Regions from separate parts of the Streptomyces sp. NPDC052721 genome, predicted to be linked through region 2. Evidence: riboswitches for the same ligand, from Rfam matches in the RefSeq annotation. Region 2 holds a riboswitch; the other holds the start of a gene.

Region 1 (4,510 bases), on a different contig from region 2:
CGAGTTCCTGCGCCGCCGCCCTGCTCAGCCTGCCGGTGGCGGCGGGGGCCGTGGCGACGTTCTCCAGGACGGTCAGGTGCGGGAAGAGGTTGAAGTTCTGGAAGACGAAGCCGATCCGGCTGCGCTGGGCGAGGATGGCGCGCTCGCTGAGTTCCTTGAGCCGGTCCCCGTGCCGCTTCACCCCGATCAGCTCGCCGCCCACGCTGACGTGGCCGATCTCGGGCTTCTCCAGGTGGTTGATCACCCTGAGCAGCGTGGACTTGCCGGAGCCGGACGGCCCGAGGATCACCGTGACCTCCCCGGGGCGCACGGTCAGGTCGATGCCGTCGAGGACGCGGTGGGAGCCGTACCACTTGTGGACGCCGTGCACTTCGAGCGCGGCGGGGGCGGTCTTCGGAAGGGTGTGCGCGGTGGTCATACGGCGGCCTCCCGGCTCAGCCGGGCCCGCAGGCCGGCGAGGCCGGCCCGGGCCTTCTGCAGGGGGGTCGGCGGCAGGGTGCGGGTGGCGCCCCGGGCGTGGTACCGCTCGACGTGGAACTGGACGACGGACACGGCGCTGGTGAGGATCAGGTACCAGACGGTGGCGACCATCAGCAGCGGCACGACGTCACCGGGGTAGGTGCTGCCCATCGACTGCACCGTGCCGAACAGGTCGAGGAGCGACACGTAGAAGACCAGGGAGGTGCTCTTGATGAGGCCGATGAGCTGGTTGACGTAGTTCGGGGTGATGGACCTGAGGGCCTGCGGGAAGACGATCCTGCGGAACTGGTAGCCCTTGGGCAGGCCGAGCGCGGCGGCGGCCTCGTGCTGTCCCTGGTCGACGGAGAGGATGCCGCCGCGGACCACCTCGGCCGCGTACGCCGCCTCGTTGAGGCTGAGGCCGATGACGGCGATCGTCATGTCGGTGGCCAGCCGGGACTCGTCGAAGGTGACGAAGGCGGGTCCGAAGGGCACGCCGAGGCTCAACGTCTTGTACAGGGCGCTGAAGTTGTACAGGAAGATCAGTACGACGATGAGCGGTACGGAGCGGAACAGCCAGGTGTAGGTCCAGCTGACGGCCCGCAGCACCGGGCTTCCGGAGAGCCGGGCGAGGGCCAGCAGGATGCCGCCGAGGAGCCCCAGGACAGCGCTGAGCGCGGTGACTTCGAGGGTGACGAGGAGGCCGTCGAGAACGGTGGGGCGCAGGAACCAGTAACGGAAGCGGTCCCACTGGTAGAAGGGGTTCGTGACCAGTCCGTGCAGGATCTGCGCGACGAGCACGAGGACGGCGGCGGTGACGATCCACCGGCCGGGGCGGCGCAGCGGCTGAACTCGCTGGGCTGGCAGTGGGTTTGACGGTGTGTCGACGGCGGCGGGCGCCTCGGCCAGGGAGACGGCGGCGCCTGGGGGTTCACTCATGGTGGGCTCCGGCGGAGTCGGTCACCCCGGGGCCGCGCGGAAGCGAGGTGGGCCACGACGGCACTGCGGCACGAGGCGGCGCACGGACAGGCGCGGAACCGGGGGCTGGGCGGACAACGGCACACCGGACAAGCGGTGTGCGGCGGGAACGCGGGGGCTGGGAGGAGACGTCAGCCCTGACAGCGGGCAGAGCCCGGTGCGGTACACAGTGCGCTGTTCACGCGGAGCAGATCGACGGCGCGGTCGGCGACGAGGAGACCGGCGTACGACGGTACGCAGCCCTGGGGGCGGCTCGCGGCCGTCCTGGGAGCTGCGTACATGGCGTCACCTGTCACTGTTCCGGCCCCGTGGGGCCTCGCGCTTACCGAAAACGTCATCCGGTCCGGTCGTCACCTGGGGCACCCCACCGCGATGCGAGGGTTGCCGGTCAGCGAGCCAGGGCTTGGCGCTGACGCTCATGACCGTTCTGAGCCGTAAGTAAGGCAGTTGCCCGTTCGGATGTCAACGGCCGTCCGCCCAGTGGACATCGGCGAACCTCTCTCACCTGCGCGAAGTGTCCGGGGTCTCGGCGGCGTGGCCTGCCCAGTCCAGGATCTGGACAGCGGCTCCGGCGGCCTCAAGGCCTTGGCAGCGGCCGTGGTGGCGGCGGGCGATGCCGTCGAGGTCGAGGTGGCGGCCGAAGGCTGGGTGGGCGGCCAGGCGGCGGGCGTAGGCCCACAGGGCGCGGTGGCCGGCGATGCGGTGCACGGCGGAGGCGTCCAGGTGGCAGCGGTGGACGGTGTCGAGCTGCACCAGGGTGACCCACAGTTCGATGTCGGCCGCGGTGAGCCGGTCGTCGGCCAGGTACTCCTCGCCGTTCAGCCGCCGCTCCAGCCGGCCGAGGGTGTCCAGCAGCACGTCGAGGGCGGCGGCCCGTTCGGCGGGGGCGGCACCGGCGCGTCCGGCGCGCTGCGCGGCCTCCTCGATGCCCTCGGCGCACATCCGCTCGACGGCCTCGATCACGGACTCCAGGCCGGAGGGGTACAGGCGGGCGTGGCCGCCCGGCCGGAACCGGTCCAGGTCGCGCAGGATGTCGGGGGTGTGGGTGCTGACGATGCGTCCGGACCAGTCGTCGCTGAGCACGGGCGCGAGCGCCGGGCCGGTGTAGTGGTGGGCGCTCGCCTCGTAGAGCGGGCGCAGCGCCGCGTGGCCGCCGCCGGGACAGTCCGGGACGGCGGGCAGGAGGGTGACGGGACAGCGGGCATCCAGGCCGAGCAGGCTGTGGCCGACGGCGAGGCGCAGCCCGTCGGGGCAGGCGGTCGACAGATGGAGCCGGTAGCGGTGCGGCACGGCGTAGTGGCCGCTGCGCTCGTCCCCGCCGATCCGGCCCCGGAAGACGGGAGCGGTACCGCGGGTGGACGGGATGGCGGCGAGCGGAGTGATGGACATGCGTCTCCCCGGGTGGTGGGTGTGCGGAGGGGCGTGCCGGCGCGGGCGTGACCGGTCGGTGGGGGCGAGGGGACGGCCCGGCTCAGCGGTGGCGGCTGATCGCGCTGCAGACGCGCTGCAGGTCGATGTGGCGACGGGAGGTGAGCAGGGGTGCGCGCAACGGCGTCCGGCCGGTTCGGCCGGTGCCCGTTTCGCGGCGCGCCATGATTCCCTACCTGTTCACTAGGATTCCCTCCCTGGAGTGTCGATCGGGCTCCGTACGACGTCAAGGGGGCGTCCACGCCTGGGGATCGGAGGCCGGCGCCGGGGACTCCTCAGGGAGAGAAACATGTGACATAGTACTGGCGTGGCGAAGCGACTGACCTGCGATGTCGTGGTCGTCGGGGCCGGAATGACGGGCGCGGCCTGTGCTCTGTACGCCGCGCGCGCCGGACTCGACGTGCGGCTGGTGGACCGGGGCCCGGTGGCCGGCGGCACCACCGGCGCCGGCGAGGGCAACCTGCTCGTCTCCGACAAGGAGCCGGGCCCGGAACTCGAACTCGCGCTGCTGTCGGCCCGGTTGTGGGCCGGGCTGGCGCGGGAGCTGGGCACCGCGATCGAGTACGAGGCCAAGGGCGGCCTCGTGGTCGCCCCGACGCCCGGCACCCTGGCCGCGCTGCGCGACTTCGCCGCGGACCAGCGGAGGGCCGGCGTCACCGCCGTACCGGTCGACGCGGAGCAACTGGCCGAGCTGGAACCGCACATGGCACCCGGCATGGCCGGTGCGGTGCACTACCCGCAGGACGCCCAGGTCATGCCCGCGCTGGCCGCCGCACACCTGGTCCGCGCCTCCGGAGCCGCCGTGCACACCGGCCGTACGGTGACCGGGGTGCTGCGCACGGCGCGGGGAGCGGTGTACGGCGTCCGCACCGACCGGGGCGACATCCACGCACCGGCGGTGGTGAACGCGGCCGGCACCTGGGGCGGCGATCTCGCCTCGCTCGCCGGCGTCCGGCTGCCGGTGCTCCCCCGGCGCGGATTCGTGCTGGTCACCGAGCCGCTGCCGCGCCTGGTCCGGCACAAGGTGTACGCCGCGGACTACGTGGCCGACGTGGCCAGCGACTCGGCCGCCCTGCGCAGCTCACCGGTCGTGGAGGGCACGGCCGCCGGTCCGGTGCTGATCGGCGCCACCCGGGAACGGGTCGGCTTCGACCGGTCGTTGTCGCTGATCGCGATGCGGGCGCTCGCCGTCGGGGCGATCGGGTTGTTCCCCTTCCTGGAGCGGGTCCGCGCGCTGCGCACGTACGCGGGTTTCCGGCCGTACCTGCCGGACCATCTGCCGGCGATCGGGCCCGATCCGCGGGTGCCCGGTCTGTTCCACGCCTGCGGGCACGAGGGCGCGGGCATCGGACTCGCCCCCGGCACCGGGCAGTTGGTCGCGCAGGCCCTCACCGGGAAGGCCCCGGAAATGGACCTCACGCCGTTCCGGCCGGAGCGGTTCGACACCGAGGGAGGCGACGCCCGGTGAATCCGAGGGAGTTGACCCGGGCCCGGCCGGCTCCGGCCTGCACCGTGACCTTCGACGGCCGGCCCCTGGAAGCGCTGCCGGGCCAGACGGTCGCGGCGGCGCTGTGGGCGGCGGGCGTGACGGCCTGGCGCAGCACACGGGGCGCCGGGCGGCCCCGCGGGGTGTTCTGCGGGATCG
Region 2 (4,510 bases):
TCCGTGAACGCGTCCGCCCACCGCCGGGTGAGGAACGCCGCCCGGTCCGCGCCCAGGATGCCGCTGAGCAGTTCGGCCGCGATGTCGTCGGGCAGGAGGCGGAAGTAGTCCGGCGGCGCCCACGGGGTGTGCGAGAAGTGCCCGATGCGCAGGTCGGGCCGGAGCCGGCGGAGCATGCGGGGGGCGAGCGCCAGGTGGTAGTCCTGGATCAGCACGGCCGCGCCCTCGGCCGCCTCCTCGGCCAGCGCCTCGGCGAACGCCCGGTTGTAGGCCTCGTACGACGCCCACTGCCGCCGGAAGCCGGCGTCGAAGACCGGCTCCAGCGGGGTCTGGTACAGCATGTGGTGGACGAACCAGAGCACCGAGTTGGCGATGCCGTTGTACGCCTCGGCGTGCACGGTCGCGTCGATGTCGAGCATCCGCACCCGCTGCCCGCCGGTCTCCTCGGCCGGCAGCAGTCCGCCGTCCGCGCGCCGGACGGCCGCCCGGTCGCCGTCGCCGAGCGCGGCGCACACCCACACCGAGCCCGCGTCCGACCCGATGGCGGACAGTCCCGAGACCAGCCCGCCGCCGCCCCGTCGGGCGTGCAGCGAGCCGTCCTCGCCCACGTGATAGGAGACCGGGCCGCGGTTCGACGCGACCAGCACCTGAGCCTTTTCCGCAGCATCGAGCGTGGAAGCCATACGCCTCAACCTAGCCCGGCCCCGAACCGCTCAAACGTACGGCCCGCCCGGTGAGCCGACCGTATACGGCCCGTTCACGCCACCTTCCGTTCGGCGTACTCGGTGATCTCCACCATGGGCGGCCGCTCCTCGGTGTCCACCGAGTAGGTGCGCGGTTCGAACCCGTCCTCGCCCCGCTCGAACTGGGTCAGCGAGGGCCGGACCAGATGGCCGCGGGCCAGCCGGAGCTGGGCGGTGCGGTAGATCGCGGCGGCCATCCGGCCGAGCGCCTGCCCGTCCTGGTGCCGGTGCTTGCGCACGCCCACGTCGACCTGGGCCAGCGCGTCCAGGCCCACCAGGTGCAGCGCGTCCACCAGCATGCCCAGCTCCACGCCGTAGCCGACGGGGAACGGCAGCTGTTCCAGCAGCGTGCGGCGGGCCGCGTACTCGCCGCCCAGTGGCTGCACGAACCCGGCCAGCTGCGGCCAGTGCATGTTCAGCAGCGGGCGGGCCATGAGTTCGGTGACCCGGCCGCCCTGCCCGGCACCGCCGCCGAGCGGGCGGTCGTACATCGCTTTGACCAGGTCGACGTCCGGGTCGGTGAGCAGCGGGCCGACGATCCCGGAGACGAAGTCGGAGGAGAACTCCTTCAGGTCCGCGTCGATGAAGCAGACGATGTCCCCGCTGGTCACCAGCAGCGACCGCCACAGCACCTCGCCCTTGCCGGGGACGGCCGGGATGCGCGGCAGGACGGTGTCGCGGTGGACGACCCGGGCGCCCGCGCGCGCGGCGACCTGGGAGGTGCGGTCGGTGGAGCCGGAGTCGACGACCACGATCTCGTCGACGAGCGGGACCTGCTCCACGAGGTCGTGCCGGATGACCGCGACGATGTCGCCGACGGTCTCCTCCTCGTTGAGCGCGGGCAGGACGACGCTGATGGTCTGGCCCGTGCGCTGCTTGGCGGCGATGATCTGGTGCAGCGGGCGATCGGCCACGGACCAGGACCGGGTGGTCAGCCAGCGCTCGACTTCTTCCAGCACAGTCTGTGGCTCCTCACTCTTGTCTCGCGGTTCGGACGACTATCTCAACTGTCCCGGCCGTCGGTTACAGTCTTGAACAACGCCGGTGACCATCGCATGTCGGGGGTCATGTGCGTTCTACAACCGCATACCGCTCATCCAGAGGGGCAGAGGGACACGGCCCGATGAAGCCCCGGCAACCCCCCTGATCCGGACTCGTTCACGCGAGGCTCACGGCCAGGGAAGGTGCCAATTCCGTCTCACGGCGAGATGCGTCGTGAGGAAGATGAGGAGAAAGGGCCTCGCCTCCATGGCTGTGCAGACAGTTGTCACCACCAGCGAATCCACGGTCGACCTCGGCCCCGCCGCTGCCCTGAGCTGTCGCGAGTGCGGTCACCGGGTGCCGCTCGGCCCGGTCTTCGCCTGCGAGGAGTGCTTCGGCCCGCTGGAGATCGCCTACGACTTCTCCGCCTACGACACCGAGGACCTGCGCCGCCGCATCGAGGCGGGCCCCGCGAACATCTGGCGTTACGCGCCCCTGCTGCCGGTCCCGGCGGACGTCGCCGACAAGCCGAACCTCAACCCCGGCTGGACCAAGCTCGTCAAGGCCGGCAACCTGGCCCGCGAACTGGGCGTGACCGGCGGTCTGTACGTGAAGGACGACTCCGGCAACCCGACCCACTCCTTCAAGGACCGGGTCGTGGCCCAGGCCCTGGAGGCCGCCCGCGCCTTCGGCTTCACCACCCTGTCCTGCTCCTCCACCGGCAACCTGGCCGGCGCCGTCGGCGCCGCCGCCGCCCGCGCCGGCTTCCGCTCCTGCGTGTTCATCCCGCACGACCTGGAGCAGGGCAAGGTCGTCATGGCCGCGGTGTACGGCGGTGAACTCGTCGGCATCGAGGGCAACTACGACGACGTGAACCGCTTCTGCTCCGAGCTGATCGGCGACCCGGCCGGCGAGGGCTGGGGCTTCGTCAACGTCAATCTGCGGCCGTACTACGCCGAGGGCTCCAAGACCCTGGCGTACGAGATCTGCGAGCAGCTCGGCTGGCGGCTCCCGGACCAGATCGTCGTGCCGATCGCCTCCGGGTCCCAGCTCACGAAGATCGACAAGGGGCTCCAGGAGCTGATCAAGCTGGGGCTGGTCGAGGACAAGCCGTACAAGATCTTCGGCGCCCAGGCCGAGGGCTGCTCCCCGGTCTCCACCGCCTTCAAGGCCGGCCACGACGTCGTACGGCCCCAGAAGCCGAACACCATCGCCAAGTCCCTGGCCATCGGCAACCCGGCCGACGGGCCGTACGTCCTGGACATCGCGCGCCGCACCGGCGGTGCCGTGGAGGACGTGACGGACGAGGAGGTCGTGGACGCGATCAAGCTGCTCGCGCGGACGGAGGGCATTTTCGCGGAGACGGCGGGCGGCGTGACCGTCGGCGTCACCCGCAAGCTGCTGAAGGCGGGCGTGCTGGACCCGGCGAAGACCACGGTCGTCCTCAACACCGGCGACGGCCTGAAGACCCTGGACGCGGTGGCCGGGACCGGCCTCACCGCCACCATCCGCCCGTCCCTGGACTCCTTCCGAGAGGCCGGCCTCGCATGACGGGCGCTGCGCCGGGAGGCCGGACACGACGCGCGGGCCGGCGAGGGCCGCTCGCGCCCACGCGGCGGCAGCCGCACCCGCAGCACGGCCCCGAGCCCCTGGGGCGCCGCCCCGCCCCACCCGTGAACCCGACCGGAGGTCTCACCGCATGAGCGTGACCGTTCGCATCCCCACCATCCTGCGCACCTACACCGGCGGGCAGGCCGAGGTCGCCGCCGAGGGCGCCACGCTCGGCGAGGTCATCGCCGACCTGGAGAAGAACCACACGGGCATCGCCGCGCGCGTGCTGGACGACCAGGGCAAGCTGCGCCGGTTCGTCAACGTGTACGTCAACGACGACGACGTCCGCTTCGAGCAGGGGCTGGACACGGCGACCCCCGACGGGGCCGGCGTCTCGATCATCCCGGCGGTCGCCGGCGGCTGAGCCGCGGATCCGCGCGCTCATTACCGTGGGTAACGTCGGTTACCGACTGTTTTCCGATTGCCCCCTCCGTGAGAGAAGCGGAGGGGGCAATTCTGTGTGATTGAGCGCGGTAGAGTTGGGGAACACGGCCGCGGCCTCCGGGTCGCGGGCCCTGGATTTCATGCCGCCCGCCCGACAAGAAGTAGCCAAAGTGTGCGGGTTGTCTGTGGCTTTTGTGGCTTTTATGGGGCCCGACTTGCCCTGAAGTCGGGTGAATTCTCACCAGATTCCGGACCGCTCGCGTCCAGAATTCTCGTCCGATTGACCTGTTGCAGACGGCAGTTGGACAGATACATTCAGCCGCGGTCGACGCGTTCCGGCGCACGCCCCCGACCAGTTGGGGGGTGAGGTCTGACCCGGGTCCGCGAAGTGTGGATCTGTGCAAGGGCCAGTAATAGGGGAGTTAGGCATGGCTCAGGGCACCGTCAAGTGGTTCAACGCGGAGAAGGGGTACGGCTTCATCGCGGTCGACGGTGGTGCGGACGTCTTCGTCCACTACAGCGCGATTCAGATGGACGGCTACCGCACCCTGGAAGAGGGCCAGCGGGTCGAGTTCGAGATCTCGCAGGGCCAGAAGGGTCCGCAGGCCGACATGGTTCGCGTCACCGCCTGAACGTTTCTTGTCCGAAGGGCCCGCACCTCGCAGAGGGTGCGGGCCCTTCGCCGTGCCCCGGTTCCGCTGTTCGCGTGCGGCTGACGGGGGCCTCCTCCCGCCCAGGCGCTTGCACTCGACCATGCCGAGTGCTAATCATTGGCGTTAGCACTCTGAAGG

The links. Region 2 has a riboswitch for S-adenosylmethionine ahead of thrC (threonine synthase). Riboswitches for the same ligand answer to the same signal wherever they lie in the genome.
Region 1: it holds a riboswitch for S-adenosylmethionine, as region 2 does, so the genes downstream of both, AB0L21_RS33610 (amino acid ABC transporter permease) here and thrC (threonine synthase) in region 2, are expected to answer to the same signal.

What each region holds. Positions count from the first base shown of each region.
Region 1 is NZ_JBFATL010000049.1:20,427-24,936, reverse strand. It holds gene AB0L21_RS33615 (amino acid ABC transporter ATP-binding protein) at 1-418, opposite strand, end outside; gene AB0L21_RS33610 (amino acid ABC transporter permease) at 415-1,398, opposite strand; SAM riboswitch class IV at 1,751-1,861, opposite strand; gene AB0L21_RS33605 (glutathione S-transferase C-terminal domain-containing protein) at 1,939-2,826, opposite strand; gene AB0L21_RS33600 (putative leader peptide) at 2,909-3,031, opposite strand; gene AB0L21_RS33595 (FAD-binding oxidoreductase) at 3,173-4,333, shown strand; gene AB0L21_RS33590 ((2Fe-2S)-binding protein) at 4,330-4,510, shown strand, end outside.
Region 2 is NZ_JBFATL010000014.1:48,774-53,283, reverse strand. It holds gene AB0L21_RS16075 (trehalose-6-phosphate synthase) at 1-683, opposite strand, end outside; gene AB0L21_RS16070 (glucosyl-3-phosphoglycerate synthase) at 758-1,702, opposite strand; SAM riboswitch class I at 1,834-1,974, shown strand; gene thrC (threonine synthase) at 1,992-3,275, shown strand; gene AB0L21_RS16060 (ubiquitin-like small modifier protein 1) at 3,424-3,699, shown strand; gene AB0L21_RS16055 (cold-shock protein) at 4,148-4,351, shown strand.